DNA from 4 places in the Actinomadura sp. NEAU-AAG7 genome. Region 2 is predicted to be linked to each of the others. Evidence: riboswitches for the same ligand, from Rfam matches in the RefSeq annotation. Region 2 holds a riboswitch; each other region holds the start of a gene.

Region 1 (4,204 bases), 340 kb from region 2:
CCAGCTCGCGGACGACCACGATCACGGGCAGGCCGACGATGAGCGTGTCGACGATGCGGGCCAGCAGCCGCTGCCCCGGCTCGGCGAGCCCGTCCGGCCCGGCGGCGGCCTCGGCCACGGCCTCGCCGGAAGGCTCGGCGTCGGGCTCGGGGTCGGCGTCGGGGCGGGCGGGTTCGGCGGGGTCGGTGAGCGGCTCGTCCGGGTGCTGCGATGCCGTCATCGAGAAACTACTCCGCGTAGTCGTAGTCGTCCACTCGCTCGTCGATGACGATCGTCCCCGCGAAACGGTCGTGCAGGGCCTGGTGCAGGGGCTGGTCCCAGATCGCCCACAGGTGCGCCATCAGCGCGCCCGCCCAGACGAGCAACATGCCGTAGGCAGCGTAGTTCCAGACCATCACCGCGAGCACGAGAAAGAAGAACACGCCCAACTGGTAGGCGACATGGGTGATGGCGGCGCGCCACACCGCCTGGGTGGTCGTGATGGCGTTTCCAGCGGGACGCACCTGGACGACGCCCAGCCCGAGCACGCGCTTGCCCAGCGTCCTCCCCCACACGGACAACTGGACGGCCTCATAGATGAACGGCAGAACCGACAGAACGCAGAACAGGGTGAAGATGATGGGCCAGTTCCAGATGCCGCCGTCGTCCTCCGCCTTGCTGCCGGGCTTGCCCAGGCCGAACGCGCCCACCGTGATCGGGAGGACGAGCGCGAAACCGAAGACCGCGACGAGCGCGTTGTCGAGGACGCGCGCGCCGGCGCGCCGGTGGATGGGCGCGAGGGGCAGATCGGCGGCGCTCCCGTCATAGGCGCCGCCCCCCGGGTACTGGTCGTAGGCCGACTCATAGGACGGCTCATAAGACCGCGGCTGCTCATAGGACGGCGCCTCATGGGACGGCTGCCATTGTTGCTGCGGCGGCGGTGACTGCGGCCGCTGAGGCTGCTGCTGAGGCTGCTGCTGCCACTGCGGCGGGCCCTGGTAGGGGGGCGGGGGGCCGTACGAGCCCTGCCCCTGCTGCGGGTGGTAAGGCCGCCCGCGGTCGGGGTTCTCACTCATTGCGGTCAGTCCTCCAGGCGAAGCAGCATCCGGGTGTTGCCCAACGTATTGGGCTTGACCCGGTCGAGGTCGAGGAACTCTGCCACGCCCTCGTCGTAAGAGCGGAGAAGTTCCTCATACACCTCCGGCGCCACCGGGGTCCCGAGTATCTGCTCGAAGCCGTGGCGGACGAAGAACTCCACTTCAAAGGTAAGGCAGAACACCCTCCGCACGCCGAGTTCCCGGGCCGTTTCCAGGAGCCGGTCGACGATCCGGTGCCCGATGCCCCTGCCGGTCAGCCCCTTGTCCACCGCGACGGAGCGGACTTCGGCCAGGTCCTCCCACATCACGTGCAGCGCGCCGCAGCCGAGGACGCGCCCGTCGGCGTCCTGCGCGACCCAGAACTCCTGTACGTCCTCGTACAGCTTCACCGTGGACTTCTTGAGCAGGCGTCGCCCCGTTCCCGCGTACAGGCCGACCAGTCTGCGGATCTCCTGAACATCGGCGGTGCGGGCACGCCTGATCTCGACTTCCACAAACAGGCGAGATTATCGAACACCGGACAGCGGGTCGGACACCGGGCTCCCGCGTCCGCGCCGATGGGGCGGTGAGCCGCCCGCCCGCCCGCCGGGCCTTCATAACTAGCCAACAAGAACTAGTCCGCCTACGGAAAGTGAGCCAAAGCGCACTATCCGCACCGCGATCGGGTGCGGAACTGTCATGGCGACCAGCGAATTCGCATGTTCTGGTTGGCATCCAATGCCGGGTCCGTTAGTGTCCTGCGCTGACGTCGGCCAACCGCATGGCGGAGGCCGAACCGCCGAGTCCCCGGGTCGCAACCAGTGTCCCGAGGAGCCGGGGACCCCACTCCCGGCCGCCCGGGACAGCGTCCAGGGAAGCGGCCGGCAGGGGTGAATCCGTATTCGCGCGCGGACCGATCCGCGCGTGCCTGCGGACGGGCTGCTCCGGCCCGAACCCGTCAGCTAACTCGGTAGGCGGACGAGGAGAGGAGAATCGGTGGAGCCGTCCCGGCCCGCACCCGTTTCACGCTCTGCACGCCCACGGAAGGCAAGCCCGGCGAATGGGCACCCGGCCCGTTTCCGGGGACGCGCGATCGCCGTCGCCGGCGCGCTCGCCGTCGTCTCCGTCGCCCCCCATGCCCTGGCCCCGCACACCGTCGCGGCCGCCCACGCCGACCCGAAGCCCACGACCAAGGAGCTCAGGGCCCAGGCGCTCAAACTCGCCGACCAGCTTGAGCAGATGACCGAGCAGTACAACGGGCTCAAGGTCAAGCTCCAGCAGGCGCAGCGGGCCGCGAAGGTCGCCACCGACAACGCCAAGCGCCAGGAAGAGTCGCTCAAGGGAATCCGCGACAAGGTCGGCGCGCTGGCCGCCACCAGCTACATGCAGGGCGGCTCGGACCCCACGGTGTCCTTCGTCGCCTCCCAGGACCCGCAGGCCGTCCTCGACCAGGCCGCCACGCTCAACTACTTCGCCACCCAGGACAGCACGAGGGTCCTGGGGCTCATGCAGGCCATGCAGGGCGCCCAGCGCGCCCGCAAGTCGGCCGAGGCGCGCGCCCAGCAGGTGGCGCAGCTGCGGAGCCAGCTCGACTCCCAGCGCAAGAAGGTCTCGCAGAGCTATGAGAAGATCCGCGGCAAGCTGGTCAAGGAGGACCCCACCCAGCTCACCAAGCTCCCCACCGTCGGCACGGGCAAGGCCGCGCAGGCGCTGCGGATCGCGATGACCAAGATGGGGCGTCCGTACGTGTGGGGCGCCTCCGGGCCGACCACGTTCGACTGCTCCGGTCTGACGATGTGGGCCTACAAGCAGGTCGGCATCAACCTGCCGCACTACACCGGCAGCCAGTGGAACGCCGGCACGCACGTCTCCGAGAGCGAGCTGCAGCCGGGCGACCTGGTGTTCTTCTACTCCGACCTGCACCACGTCGGGATGTACATCGGGGGCGGCAAGATGCTGCACGCCCCGCACACCGGCGACGTCGTGAAGATCGCCCCGATGGGGGGTCGTCCCTTCGCGGGCGGGGTCCGGGTCGCCTGAGCCGAACCCAGCCCAGTCCGGCCCAGTCGACAGCCGGGAGCCCGCCGACCCGCAAGCCGAGGTGACATGGCATCCGCCGGACGGACCGGGGATGGCACTCGCCTCTCGACCGGAGGTGGCGCACGATGTCCCGCGGACGGCGGTGGCGGGCGCGGTCAGGGCCCGTGCCGCCGCGGCGGTGACAGGACGAACGGTCTTGCGACGAGCGTTCTTGCGACGAGCGGTGGTGCGACGAGCGGTGGTGCGACGAGCGGTGGTGCGATGCGACGAACAACGTCCGCGGCGACGCCTGCTGCAGGGACCTACCTGTCAGGCCGTCGGCGCCGCCGCTGCGGGGTCGGACGGAGTTCGCGAAAGTTGGCCGCCTGTTCTCTCCTTGGTGACGCCCGCCGTCCCCTGACGGGCGTCGTCTGTGCACTCCGCTAGATGAGCTGCCTCCGGGCCGCCCACACAACGGCCTCGATAGGGGTGTTGACCTCCAGCCGGTCGCAGATGGTCCGCAGCCGCCGGCGTAGGGTCCGTGCGCTCAGTTCCAGCTTGCGTGCCGCCACATCGGCGGTGACACCGCTGGCGATCTGGGCGAGCAGCCGAATCTCCTCATCGCTCAGCCGCAGATCGTCGATGCCACGTCGCAGCAGTGTGGCCTGTTCCACTCCGTCCTCCCTCGTCCGTGGTTGATGACCGCGGGGATGCAGCCGTCCGCTGCACAGGCACGGGTTGGCCTCGATCTGTACGCGTTGGGTTGCCGGGTCCGGAGCCTTCCGGACTTAGATCATCGGGTTCCTTTGCTGTCTCGCGCGCTTGGCCGGAGGTGGCCGATGGGCCGATTGCTGGGTCGAGCGGGGGAACTCCGGGTGACGATTCACTCGTTGGCCTACCGGACGACGACACGCTCCCAGGTCCGGGCCGGCCCACGACGGCGTGGGGAGGCCCCTTCGGAACGGGGTATGTCTCGCCGGGGACGGGTCACGATCGCCAGCCATCGAAACCGTCCCTTCCGGTTGGACTCACGAAATCTCCGCGCGGACGAAGATCGTGAATCGTTTCAAGCTACGCTCGTGCCGGAACGCTAGGCGGCCGGATCCGGCCCGTCAAGCGCTGGTTAAATG
Region 2 (4,204 bases):
TCCACGCACCTCGGCGCGACGACGCTGCCCGCGCTGCTCGCGCTCGCCGACCGCGCCGGGCTGCACGGCGCCGACCTGCTGACCGCGCTGGTCGCCGGGTACGAGGCCGCGTCCGTCATCGCGGAGGGCGGCGCCGACGTCTCGACCGCGCGGGGGTTCCGCGCGAGCAGCGTCTACGGGCCGTTCGCGGCGGCGGCCGGGTCGGCGCGGCTGCTGGGCCTGACCGCCGGGCGGACCGTCTCCGCCCTCGGCCTCGCCGCCGCGTTCGGCGGCGGGACGAACCAGACGTGGGTCGCGGGCACGCAGGAGTGGCGCTACCAGGTCGGCGCGGCGAGCCGCAACGGCATGGTCGCGGCGCTGCTGGCCGCGCGGGGCGTCACCGGCGCGCCGGACGCGCTCGACGGCGCCGCCGGGCACCTGCGCGCCTTCACCGGCACCGTCCCCGCCCCCGCCGACCTGCGGCTCGGCGAGGACTGGCGGCTCCGGCGCGTCACCTACAAGCCGTATCCGGTCTGCGCGATCAACCAGATCCCGGTCACGCTGCTGACCGGCCTCGCCCGCCGCCACGGCATCGGAGCCGACGACGTCGTGGCGGCCGTCGTCGAACTCCCCTCCGACGACGCCGCCTATCCGGGCGTCGACGCGCACGGCCCGTTCCGCGACGTCGGCGGGACGCTGATGAGCCTGCCCTACTGCCTCGCGGTCGCGCTGCGCGAGGGCGGCATCGAGCTGGACGACCTGTACGGGTGGGACGACCCCGCGCTGATGGACCTGGTCCGCCGCGTCCGGGTCGTCCCGGCGGACCTGCCGCGCGGCGCCTGCCGGATCACCGTCCAGACCCGGGAGGACGGGACGCGCGTCGCGGAGCACGCCCCGGACCCCTCCACGTTCGACTGGGACCGCCACGAGACCGCCGACCGGCTGCGCGCGATGGCCGCCGAGACACCGCTGACCGCCGACCGGCTGGAGCGGTTCGTCGAGGTCGTCCTCGACCTCGACCGGCGGCCGGTGCGCGAGCTGGTCGACGCGACGATCACCGAACCGAAGGAGTGACCCCCTGATGCGAGCCACCCTCATCTACGGCCGCGGCGACGTCCGGGTCGAGGAGGTGCCCGACCCGGTGCTGCGGGAGCCGACCGACGCGATCGTGCGGGTGACGCGCGCCTGCGTCTGCGGCAGCGACCTGCACCGCTACCGCGGCATGGACCCCGTGGACGAGGGGCTGCGCATCGGCCACGAGTTCATGGGCGTGGTCGAGGAGACCGGCGCCGACGTGGGCTCGGTGCGGCGCGGCGACGTCGTCCTCGTCCCGTTCCTGTGGTGCGACAACTCGTGCGACTTCTGCCGGGACGGCCTGCACGGCTCCTGCCGCAACGGCGGCCGCTGGGCCGTCGGCGGGCTGGACGGCGGCCAGGGCGAGGCCGCGCGCGTCCCGCAGGCCGACGGCACGCTGGTCAAGCTGCCGGTCGGCGCCGACGACCCGGTGATCCCCTCGGTGATGGCGCTGTCGGACGTGCTGCCCACCGGCCACCACGCCGCCGTCACCGCCGGGGTCGGCAAGGGCTCCACGGTCGCCGTCATCGGCGACGGCGCGGTCGGGCTGTGCGCGGTGCTGTCGGCCGCGCGGCTCGGCGCCGAGCGGATCGTCCTGCTCGGCCGCCACCGGGCCCGCACCGACCTCGGCCGCCGGTTCGGCGCGACCGACGTCGTCCCCGGCCGCGGCGCCGAGGCGGTCGCCGCGATGCGCGAGGCCACCGGCGGCGACGGCATCCCCCACGTGCTCGAATGCGTCGGCAACACCGAGGCGTTCGAGACGGCGCTCGGCGGCGTCCGCGACGGCGGCACGATCAGCCGGGTCGGCGTCCCGCAGTACGCGCAGGCGCGCATGGACTTCGACGTCTTCATGCGCAACCTCACCATCACCGGCGGCGTCGCGCCGGCGCGCCGCTACGTCCCCGAGCTGCTGGCCGAGGTGCTCGACGGCACGATCACGCCGGGTGAGGTGTTCGACCTCTCGGTGAGCCTGGACGACATCGCGGACGGCTTCCGCGCGATGAACGACCGCGAGGCGCTGAAGGTCCTCGTCCGCCCCTGACTCGACACTGACTTCCGCCTTGACGCACGACCCCCGCAGGGCCCTGCCGCCACCGCGTGCAGGGCCCTGACGTGCACCTTCACCCTAGATCCTGATTTTGCTGGAGTTTGCCAACCATTGGCGATATGAGTAACTTGTCCCACTCGGACGCCCTCCAGGCGATCCATCACCAGTGTCCCTAGATGGGGTCATTGGTGTGACCTGAGCCGATTCTTTGCGCTCGGGCCACCACATCAGCGCCGCTGCGTCGCAGCAGCGGCGACGCCGAGTCCGCCGTCGCGCGGAGCCGGGGACCCAACCTCGCATCGGGGTGAATCGGCCTGTCACCAGGCCGTAGGGCGACTTCCAGCCCGAACCCGTCAGCTAACCCGGTAGGCGTCTGGAAGCCAAGGAGTTCCCCCCTGTGAAAGGCAAGCACGGCAGCAACTGGACCGTCCGCAACCTCAACCCCCGGGTCGCCGGAGCCGTGGCCGGAGTCGCCGCCCTCGGCGTGATCGGCGGCATCGTGCAGGTCACGACGGGCTCGTCGGGTTCCGACCCGGCCGACTCGGTGGCCGCGATCCAGACCGTCCCGCAGGCGCCGAACCAGACGGACCGGTCCCCGGCGGGCACCCCCGAGGCGCGCGAGCGCAAGGCCGGCAAGCGCGAGGCCGACAAGCGCGAACGCGACACCCGCGACCGCGCCTCGCGCGAGCGGCGCACGGAGAAGAAGACCCCGGAGCCAGTGGCCGGCCCCCGCTCGGAGGTCATCGAACGGGCCAAGACCTGGAACCCGGGCACCTCCGACCGCGTCTCCTACAGCCAGACCGACTACCACAACGGCTACCGCACCGACTGCTCGGGCTTCGTCTCGATGGCGCTCGGCCTGCCCAAGCCCGGCGAGAACACCGTCGGCCTGACCTCCTCGCGCCTCACCGAGCGCATCTCGATGTCGGAACTGAAGAAGGGCGACCTCGTCATGGACGCGCTGGGCACCAACACGACCCGGCACGTCGTCATCTTCGAGAAGTGGGCGAACAGCGACCACACCGCCTACTGGGCCTACGAGCAGCGCGGCCGCTACGGCACCGACCACCGGACCCGCGACTACGGCCTCTCGTCCGGCAGCGAGTACAAGGCGTACCGCCCGACCAACCTCTGAGCGCACGGCAAGGGCCCGGCCCGGGGCGTCCCCGGGCCGGGCTCTTGGCCGTCCCGGAGGTCAGGTGTCGGCGAGGATGCGGGCCACGGTGGCGCTCAGCGCGCGGACGCCCCGCGTGCTCGTCGGGTCGATGCCGGTCAGCTCCCGGGCCCGGCGCAGCCGGTAGTCGAGGGTGCGGGGGTGGACGTACAGGTGCGCCGCCGTCAGCAGCCGGTTCATGTCGTGGCGGTAGTAGGCGTCGAGCGTGGAGACCAGGTCGGGCCCCTGGAAGAGCCGGTCGGCGATGCCGCGCAGCCAGTGGTCGACCTCGGGGACCCGCGCGGCGCCCAGCTCGACGAAGACGTCCGCGAGCGTGGTGACCTTGCGCGGGACGGCCTCGACCGGCGCCGCCCCGCTGATCCGCCGCGCCAGCGGCAGCGCGCCGGGCAGCGCGCCCGCGTCCGCGACCGTGGCGCCGACGGCGCAGCGCCGCCCGGCGATCTCGGCGACGGCGGCGGACATGGCGAGGGCGCGCTCCCATTCCCGCTCGGAGACCTCGGTCAGTTCGGGGGGCTCCGCCGGCTCGGGGGGCTCGGCCGGTTCGGGGGGCTCGGCGGGCTCGGCGGGCTCGTCCGGTTCGCGCTCGGAGGGGCCGGACGTCGCCTCGCACGGGAGCGGGAGCAGCGCGACGAACTCGCGGGGGTCCTGCCAGCGCATCGGCACCCGGTCCGTGTCGACCAGGACGCCGATGATCTCGGCGCGGGCGGGGGGCGGGAGCGGCGGGTCCTGGTCGGCGATCCGGACGACGGTCAGCAGGTAGCGGTCCGGGACGGGCAGGCCGAGGCGCCGCGCCAGCTCGGCCGCCGACGGGTCCCCGGCCAGCAGCGCCGCCGCGAGCTGCTGGACGCGCTCGACGAGGGGCACGACGTTCCGCTGCCCGTCCAGGAAGCCGCGCGTGTAGGCGTTCTGCGCGGCGGTCCCCTGCGGGC
Region 3 (4,204 bases), on a different contig from region 2:
CGCCGCGCACGACCGCGCGGTCCTGGCGGAGGCGCGGGTGGTGCTGGCGCGGCGGCTGGGCGTCCCGCCGGGGGAGGCGCTGCAGCACCTGATCTGGCTGGCCCGCGACATGGACATGGAGCTGGCCGAGGCCGCGGCGCTGGTGGTCGGCGCGCGCGACCGGGGAGGGGTGCCGGGTCCGGAGGGCGCCGCCCTGACCGGGCGGAAGGCGCCCCGGGCGAAGGGCGCCGACGAGCGGCGGGCCGTGGTGACGCAGGCCGAGGACGTGCTGCGGCGCGTCCGGACCGAGGACACCGCCGACGACGCGGAGATCATCGCCGGGCTGCCCGAGGACCCGGTGGCCAGGGCGTTCCTGGACGGCGCGCTCGACGGCGCGGCGCACCTGATCCCGGTCCGGGACTCCGGCGGACAGGTCGCCGACTTCCTCTACGCGGAGCTGAACGACCTCGCGCGGGACCTGTTCGGCCGGGGCGCGGAGGAGCTGGCGGGCCGCCGGCTGCTCCCGACCGAGCCGGGGATGGCGATGAGCGGGCTCTTCGACGCGTTCGTGGAGGTGGTGGAGACCGGGAGGCGGCTGGAGCGGGCGTCGATGACGTACTCGACCGCGCAGGGCGGGCTGTCGCGGACGTCCCGGATGAGCGTGCGGTGCGTGGCGGTGCCCACCGGCCTGTGCGTGAGCTGGCGCTACCACGACGACGCCGACCGGCAGGCGCGGCGGCTGGAGCGGGTCGAGCGGCTCGCGCTGCTCGGGTTCGGGGAGTGGGACCTCGCGACCGGCGACGCCGAGTGGACCCCGCAGATGCTCGCGAACTACGGCCTGCGCGCCGACCAGGTGCCGCCGATGCCCGACGACCTGCCGAAGGTCGTGATGGACGACGACCTCCCGCTGGTGGAGGAGGCCGTCCAGACGCTGTTCTCCCGCCGGGAGCCGGTGGAGGCCGAGCACCGCGTCGTCGGCCCGGACGGCGCGCCGAGGCACCTGTGGGTGTTCGCCGAGCCGGTGCTGGACGACTCCGGGCTGCCGGTCTCGATCAACATCGTCTCGCAGGACATCACGCGGCGGCGCGGGATCGAGCGGGCGCTGGCCGAGACCCGGCGGCAGATGCTGGAGCAGCAGGCCCAGACGGCGCAGGAGCGGCGGGTGGCGGTGACGCTGCGCCGCGCGATCCTGCCGGACGAGAGCGAGCTGGACGAGCTGCCGGGCCTGCGCGTCGACCTGCGCAGCCTGGCGGCCGAGAGCACCGCCCGCATCGGCGGGGACTGGTTCGCGACCCGGGCGATGCCCGACGGGCGGGCGCTGTTCGCGATCGGCGACGCGGCGGGGCACGGGCTCCCGGCCGCCGCCGCCATGGCCCGCACCCGCAACGGCCTGCTCGGGCTGGCGTGCACCGGGGAGCCCACGGGACGGCTCGTGGGCTGGCTGAACGAACTGGTCGGGCACATCCAGCCGCCCGCGACCGGCACCGCCGTCGTGGCCCACTTCGAGCCGCGCCGCCACGTCCTGGAGTGGACGTGCGCGGGCCACCCGCCGCCGATCCTCGTGCGGGGCGGGCTGGCGGCGCCGATGGAGGTCGTCCCGGACCCGATGCTGGGCGCGGTGCCCGACTGGGCCTACGGGACCGCCAGGATCCAGCTCAGGCCCGACGACCTGATCTTCCTCTACACCGACGGGCTGGTGGAGCGGCGGGACGCCGACCTGGACGAGCGGATCGAGCGGCTCACCGGCATCCTGGCGGAGTGCGCGTCCAGCCCCGAGCCGGTGCTGGACGAGGTCCTGGCGCGGATGGAGCACGACCGCGCCGCCGACGACACCACGCTGTTCGCCCTGCGCGTCGAGTGACCCAGGTCACTCCGTTCCCCGTGGCGTAACCCTGCGTGACGTAGGACTCATTCCGGGTTTTGTGCAGGCCCGGCGGACCCCTCGCCACGTCGAAGATGACCTTTTTTACCCGGGCGTTGCGTGCGGGGGTCAAGGTAAAGCCGGGACCGGCTCGGAAGCGCGGGATTCCACCGCCATAAGGGATCCGGGACCTCCTTGTGATCGCCGCCGGAGAACCCGGGAAAGATCGGGAAGACCCGGCGGGCCCCCGGCGTTGGGACTCCCTTGAGAGGGCTTTGATCAGGCAAGACTCTGTTTGGTGCCTGGTTTGCTTTTCTTGGGAAGGTTGGTACCTTCTACCGAAATCACCCAACGCGTTCCATGCGTTGTGGGCCGGACGCGCGAAGCGCGGACGGCGGTCGCGGAGCGGAACCCGCCCGCGGCGCGCGCCCGATGAAGGGCGCTCCTCAGATCAGTCACTGAGATACATCCGAAACGCATCGTGTTCCGCGGTGCGAGGCCGAGTCCGTGCCGGTCGTCCCAGACCGCACGGAGCCGGGGACCCAGGTTCCAGGGGTGAATCGGGGCGCTCCCAGAGCGCGCCGTAGGGCTCTTCCATGCCCGAATCCGTCAGCTAACCCGGTAGGCGCCATGGAAGACAAGGAGATCCCCTGCATGACCGGTCGTTTCGATCGACTTTCCATCGCCAGCCTGTCCAGCCTGTCCGCCGAGGACAGGGCCGTCGGCGTCGCCGTCGGCGCGGTCCTCGTCGGCGCCCTCGGGCTGGCCGTCTTCAACCCCCTCGCGAGCGACAGCGCCACCGCCGAGACCCCGGCCCGCGCCGCGTCGGTCGCGCACGTCGCGGGCGAGCCCGCGCACGCCGAGCGGTCCGCCCACAAGGCCGGTGCCCCGGCGCTCTCGCAGGCCGCCGAGGCCCGCCGCGAGGGCTTCAAGGTGCCGCCGCACCGCGTCAAGGCCAAGGAAGTCATCAAGATGGCCGAGTCGCAGGTGGGCATCCGCGAGGGCAAGGGCGGCAACACCAAGTTCCACAAGTGGTACATGTCCACCCCGCACGCGGCCGAGACCGCCAAGCGGGACGGCGGCGCCGTGCGCGAGTACAAGGGCGCGAGCTGGTGCAACATGTTCGTCTCGTGGGTCGGCGCGCAGGTCGGCGCCAAGGACATGGGCTGGGACGCCTACACCGTCCAGCACGCCACCTGGTTCAAGAAGGAGGGCCGCTGGGGCCAGAAGGCCAAGCCCGGCTCGGTCGTCTTCTTCGACTTCAAGAACGGCCGCAGCGGCGGCATCGACGGCATCGAGCACGTCGGGTTCGTCGTCAAGGACAACGGCAACGGCACGATCAGCACCGTCGAGGGCAACACCGGCGACGCGGTGAAGCAGAAGATCCGCAAGAAGTCGCAGGTCGTGGGCTACGGCTACCCCGACTACTCGGGCTGACCCACCCTCCCGCCCCCCACGCGGCGCGCATGAACGCCGCTGGAAGCCGCACGGAAGCCGCCCGGCACCGCCGGGCGGCTTCCGGCATGCCCGGCCTCGCCCGGTGATCCCGGTTTCGGGTAATGGGAATCATTGACGCCCTTTGATCGGTCTTGGACGTTCACGCGGCGTTCCTGGAAACACTCCCGGCTGACGAGGCAAGCCGGGGGAGGGGGGACCGCCCATGCGGGCGCGCCCGCGGGTCAGCGTGGTGGTGATCGCCTACAACGACGAGCGGCGGCTGCCGCGGGCGGTGGCCTCGGCGCTGGGGCAGTCGCTGGGCGGCGTCCAGACGGTGATCGTCGACGACGCGAGCACCGACGGGACGGGCCGGGTGGCCGACCGGCTGGCCGCCGCGCATCCCGGCCGGGTCGCCGCGGTGCACCTGCCGTCCAACTCCGGGGGCTGCGGCGGCCCGCGCAACGCCGGGATCGAGCGCTCCGACGGCCGCTACCTGATGTTCCTCGACAGCGACGACCTGCTGGACCGGCACGCCTGCCTCAACCTCGTCGCCGCCGCCGAGGACACCGGCGCCGACCTGGTCTCGGGGCTCTGCGAACGGATCTTCCTGGACGTCCCCGAGGGCGGCCCGGACCGCGTCCGCCCCTGGTTCCCCTGGCTCTACAGGCGCAGCGTCCTCTACGGGTCGCTGGGCGAGTACCCCAACCTCCTCTACGACACGCTCTCGACCAACAAGGTCTACCGCCGGGACTTCCTGGAGCGCGCCGGTCTGCGGTTCGTCGAGCGGCTCCACTACGAGGACCTGCTGTTCACCGCCGAGGCCTACCTCGCGGCCGAGGGCACGGCCCTGATCCCGCACCGCGTCTACAGCTGGCTGGTCCAGGAGGGGGCGGCGGCGCCGTCGATCTCCAACCGGCGCGCCGAGAC
Region 4 (4,204 bases), 1.4 Mb from region 2:
CACGTGGTCTACGGCCACCTGGGCGGCCTGCCGCCGCTGGTCGACCTGAAGGCGGAGTCGGCGCTGGCCGGGGTGATGATCCAGGCCGCCCGCGACGGGCTGGTCACCGCCGTCCACGACCTGTCGGACGGCGGCCTGTCGCAGACCCTCGTCGAGTCGTGCCTGCGCGGCGGCCTCGGCGCGCGGATCACCCTGCCGGGCGACCCGTTCGTCTCACTGTTCAGCGAGTCGGTCGCCCGCGCGATGGTGGCCGTGAGCCCCGGCGCCGAGGCGCGCCTGGCGGCGCTGTGCGAGGCCGCGGGCGTCCCGGTCACCCAGATCGGCGTCGCGGGCGGCGACGCGCTCAGCGTGACGGGCAGGGGGGCCGAGGGCGAGCAGCAGGAGCTGTTCTCGATCCCGCTGGCCGAACTGCGCGAGGCGCACGAGCGCATGCTGCCGAGCTACGCCAACTGACCCCGGCGAATCCGCTCCGAAAGGGCGCCCCGATCGGGGCGCCCTTTCGCGTTCCGTCCCCATGTGGACAAACCCCTAAGCCGGATGCCGGACGGATCCACGATGTAGCCATGAGTGGCCGACGGGGCAACGGGTGGCGATGGACGCTGGTGGTCTGCTGGCTGATGACCGGACTTCTGGCGACCTTCCTGGCCTGGTATTCGGAACGGAACTGGGACGGCGTCGAGCGGGCCAGTTGGGTCGCGGCGCTCTGGGGCACCATGACGCTCGCCGCCACCGGACTCGGCTGGGCGCAGGGCCACCGGTCGAGGAAGGGCCCGGCCGAACTGAAGCCGCTGCCGCCCGCGATCGAGGGGTCGTCGCGTTCGGAGGACGGCGGCGCCGAGGCGCAGGTGAGGTTCGTCAATCTCCGCGACGACCACGTGTGGATCTATTGGATCGACTTCGACGGCGAACGCCAGCCGTACCAGCATCTGCGTCCGGGGGCGACGTTCGGGGTGAACACATGGGACACGCACCCGTGGGTCGTGTGCACTGACGACTACACGGCCATCGCCGTGTTCGAACCCGTACCCGGCGCCGCCCGCGCCCTCATACGAACGGCCGTGGAGCCCCGCCGCCGCGTTTCCTTCCGGCGGAACCGTGCCGTCCCTCCGCACCGCTCCGGCATTCCCTGACCGCGTCCGGCGACGGGAAGGAGGGCGGGGTCACGGGATTCTGCCGACTCCGGGACGTATCCGGGAGCGGTTCCGTACCCACCCTCCCTGAGCCGCGGACCCTGACGGGTGCTCAGACCGGTCTCCAATGCGCGCCACCCTACCGAGCCCCCCTGACAGGAGTCCGGCTAGAAGACCGAGATGTGGACGTGGTCGTAGTGGTTCGCGGTCACGCCGCCCCGGTTCTCCATGGAGCGCCAGCCGGGGCTGCGCAGGTCGTAGATGCGCTGCCGCCAGATGATGTACTTGATGCCGAGGGCGCTCGCGTGCGCGATCGCGTAGGCGGCGGTGCGGTCGCCGAGGGACTGGGCGCTGCCGCTGGCCATCTGCCCGCCGGTGGTCACCATGAAGTCGCAGGCGTGCCCGGTGCCGTGGTCCTGCGGGTCGCCGGTGCTGCGGACGCAGCCGATCGTCGGGAACGGGCCCTCTTCCATGTCGATGGTGTTCTTGACCTTCAGCATGCGGGGCGTCACACCGCCCATGCCGACGCTCGGCGACTCGGGCTTGTACTTCTTGACCAGGCTCCTGATGCGGCTCTTCTGCGCGAGGAGTTCCTTGATCTCCTTCTGCAACTCCGTGATCTTCTGCTGCGCCTCCTGGCGGGCCTTGTCCTGCTTGGAGACGAGCGTCTGGATCTGGGCGACCTTGGCGGCCTTGTTCTGCGCCAGATGGCTGACCAGGCTGACGTTGCTCAGCGAGTCGGACGGGTTGCCGCTGGTGATGATCGAGACGGCGGGGTCCTGCCCGCCCGTCATGTACTGGGACGCGGCCATCTGGGCGACGAGGTCGCGGGCCTCGTTGAGGTCGGACTGGAGGACCTTCGACTCGTCCAGCGCCTTCTTCGCCGCGTACCGGGCGTCCTTCAGCTTGGCGAGGTCGCCGCCGTAGGCCTTGTCGAGCCGCTCGATCTGGGCGTTGAGCCTGCCGAACTTGCCGCTGTCGCCCGGGTCGGCCGCGAGCGCGGCGGCGGAGGGCTCGGCCGCCGAGGACGGGACCGCGCCGCTCGCCAGGGGTCCGGCGGTGGCGACGGCCACCAGCGCCACCGCGGCGCGCCGGAGGGTGGAGGTGGGGGTCTCCACGGCTGCTCCTCTCCTCGTTGGCCTACCGGGTTAGCTGACGGGTTCGGGCTGGAGTGCGCCCTATCGCGGGCCTCCCGGCCTGCGAATTCACCCCGGCCGGGTCGTCCCGGCTGGTGGGTCCCCGGTTCCCGGGCGCGCGCCCTGGGATTCGGCCCGCCGACCGGCGTGCCCGGGATCTCCGGGCGTCGCGCCGACCGATCATGGCATCGGACTGGGTGGGGCCGTCCGTCGCCCCGCCAAGATTAAACACCCAGCGGGCCGCCGCGACGGCTCGAAGCCCGAGAAGCCCGGCTCCCTGCCGGGAGCCGGGCCGACTTATGTGATGAGGTTCATAGTTTGCCCTTGTAAAGCAGCCTGTTCGCCTGCCCCCGCAGGTGCCCCAGGGAGTTCTTGGTGGAGTTGTCGTTCAGCCATTTCTGGACGGTCGGGAACGTGGCCTTGCGGTGCGTCGTCAGGTAGAGCGCCGCGACGCCGCTCACGTACGGCGCGGCCATCGACGTCCCGCTGAGGGACTTGTGGCCGCCGTTCTTCCAGGTGGAGGTGATCCCGTAGCCGGGGGCGCTGATGTCCACGCACCTGCCCCAGTTGGACCAGGACGCCCGGTTGTCGTAGACGGTCGTCGCGCCGACCGTCATGACCCATCCCGCACTGGCGGGCGACGTCCGGCACGCGTCGACGTTCTCGTTGCCCGCTGCGACCGACACGAACACGCCCGACTTCGACAGGTTCGTCACCGCCGTGTTGAGCGCCGCCGACTTCGGCCCGCCGATCGAGATGTTGGCGACCGCCGGCTTCGCGGCGTGCGTGCGCAGCCACTGGGCGGCGGCGACGAGGCTCGACAACGAGCCCTCGCCCTTGCAGTCGAGCACGCGCAGCGCCCGCAGCTTCACGTTCTTGGCGACGCCGTAGGACTTGGACCCGATGATGCCCGCGACATGCGTCCCGTGCCCGTTGCAGTCGTTGCCGTCGGCGAACCCGGCCGCCTTCCACGCGACCGCGGCGCGCCCGCCGAACTCCTTGTGCGTCGTGACGAGCCCGGAGTCGATGATGTAGGCCGTCACGCCGCTGCCGGTCGCGCTGTAGGTGTAGGACTTGGAGAGCTTCCGCCCGCGCTGGTCGATGCGGTCGAGCCCCCACGGCAGCGGCGCGCGCTGGGTCCTGGACGCGATCTTCACGACCTGGTCCTGCTCGATCGCGGCGACCCGCCTGTCCCGGCGCAGCTCGCCGAGCTGCCGGTCGCTCAGCCGCGCCGCGAAACCGTTCAGCACGCCGTCGAACCTCTGCACCCCGGTCGCGTCGACCTTCTCGGCGGCGTCGCCGGTGGACGCGCCCGCCTTCAGGGTGACGATGTACCGGCCGGGCAGCGGAGTGCCCTCGGCCGCCCTGACCTGCACCAACGACGGTGAGGGGTCATCGGCGAGCACCGGCGGTGCGGCCGCGCCGCCCACACCCGCCACGACCGCGCCGACCAGCAAGAGCCTTCGGTGGACAGCCCGCAAGACGTCTCCTTCTGCCCGGGGAACGGCGTTCTCGGAGGCCAGACCGCCACGTCCGGGGGGCTAGCCGAGGGGAACCTTAGCGGATCTATCACGACATGACTGGTAAATCGGTCATCCTCGATCCGCCGCCGGACGCCGCCCTTTACAGCCGGACACCGTCCCCTCCACGCGAACGGGCGCTGGAGCCGGGTGGGGCGGCCCTGCCGAGGGCGCGGGGACCTCCACCAGCGGCGACCTGCCGGGCGAGTGCGACGGACTCACCGGCTCGGGGCCTCAGCCGCGGCTCAGCTTGCCCGCGTAGCCGAGTTGGGTGCCGGGCTTGCTCCAGGTGTACTGGAGCGTCCCGTCCGGTTCGCGGAGGACGCGCACGATGCCGTTCGTGCACGGTTTGGGGATGACCAGGTCCATGTTGAGGGTCTGCTCCGTCCCCTTGCTCAGCGTGAGCGTTCCGGTGCAC

Evidence for each region. Region 2 has a riboswitch for cyclic di-AMP ahead of KLI87_RS07305 (hypothetical protein). Riboswitches for the same ligand answer to the same signal wherever they lie in the genome.
Region 1: another riboswitch for cyclic di-AMP. It lies ahead of KLI87_RS05795 (NlpC/P60 family protein); the one in region 2 lies ahead of KLI87_RS07305 (hypothetical protein).
Region 3: another riboswitch for cyclic di-AMP. It lies ahead of KLI87_RS18945 (CHAP domain-containing protein); the one in region 2 lies ahead of KLI87_RS07305 (hypothetical protein).
Region 4: another riboswitch for cyclic di-AMP. It lies ahead of KLI87_RS00880 (hypothetical protein); the one in region 2 lies ahead of KLI87_RS07305 (hypothetical protein).

Annotation. Positions count from the first base shown of each region.
Region 1 covers NZ_JAHFZY010000001.1:1,263,940-1,268,143, reverse strand. Annotated here, with positions in the region: gene KLI87_RS05810 (RDD family protein) at 1-220, opposite strand, end outside; gene KLI87_RS05805 (RDD family protein) at 228-1,055, opposite strand; gene KLI87_RS05800 (amino-acid N-acetyltransferase) at 1,061-1,570, opposite strand; cyclic di-AMP (ydaO/yuaA leader) riboswitch at 1,843-2,048, shown strand; gene KLI87_RS05795 (NlpC/P60 family protein) at 2,052-3,095, shown strand; gene KLI87_RS05790 (LuxR C-terminal-related transcriptional regulator) at 3,518-3,748, opposite strand.
Region 2 covers NZ_JAHFZY010000001.1:1,603,118-1,607,321, reverse strand. Annotated here, with positions in the region: gene KLI87_RS07315 (MmgE/PrpD family protein) at 1-1,053, shown strand, start outside; gene KLI87_RS07310 (zinc-binding dehydrogenase) at 1,061-2,095, shown strand; cyclic di-AMP (ydaO/yuaA leader) riboswitch at 2,348-2,488, shown strand; gene KLI87_RS07305 (hypothetical protein) at 2,499-3,236, shown strand; gene KLI87_RS07300 (CdaR family transcriptional regulator) at 3,297-4,204, opposite strand, start outside.
Region 3 covers NZ_JAHFZY010000003.1:968,167-972,370, forward strand. Annotated here, with positions in the region: gene KLI87_RS18940 (SpoIIE family protein phosphatase) at 1-1,840, shown strand, start outside; cyclic di-AMP (ydaO/yuaA leader) riboswitch at 2,339-2,483, shown strand; gene KLI87_RS18945 (CHAP domain-containing protein) at 2,495-3,277, shown strand; gene KLI87_RS18950 (glycosyltransferase family 2 protein) at 3,501-4,204, shown strand, end outside.
Region 4 covers NZ_JAHFZY010000001.1:190,118-194,321, reverse strand. Annotated here, with positions in the region: gene purL (phosphoribosylformylglycinamidine synthase subunit PurL) at 1-453, shown strand, start outside; gene KLI87_RS00885 (hypothetical protein) at 564-1,130, shown strand; gene KLI87_RS00880 (hypothetical protein) at 1,298-2,248, opposite strand; cyclic di-AMP (ydaO/yuaA leader) riboswitch at 2,252-2,412, opposite strand; gene KLI87_RS00875 (S8 family peptidase) at 2,578-3,747, opposite strand; gene KLI87_RS00870 (serine/threonine-protein kinase) at 4,021-4,204, opposite strand, start outside.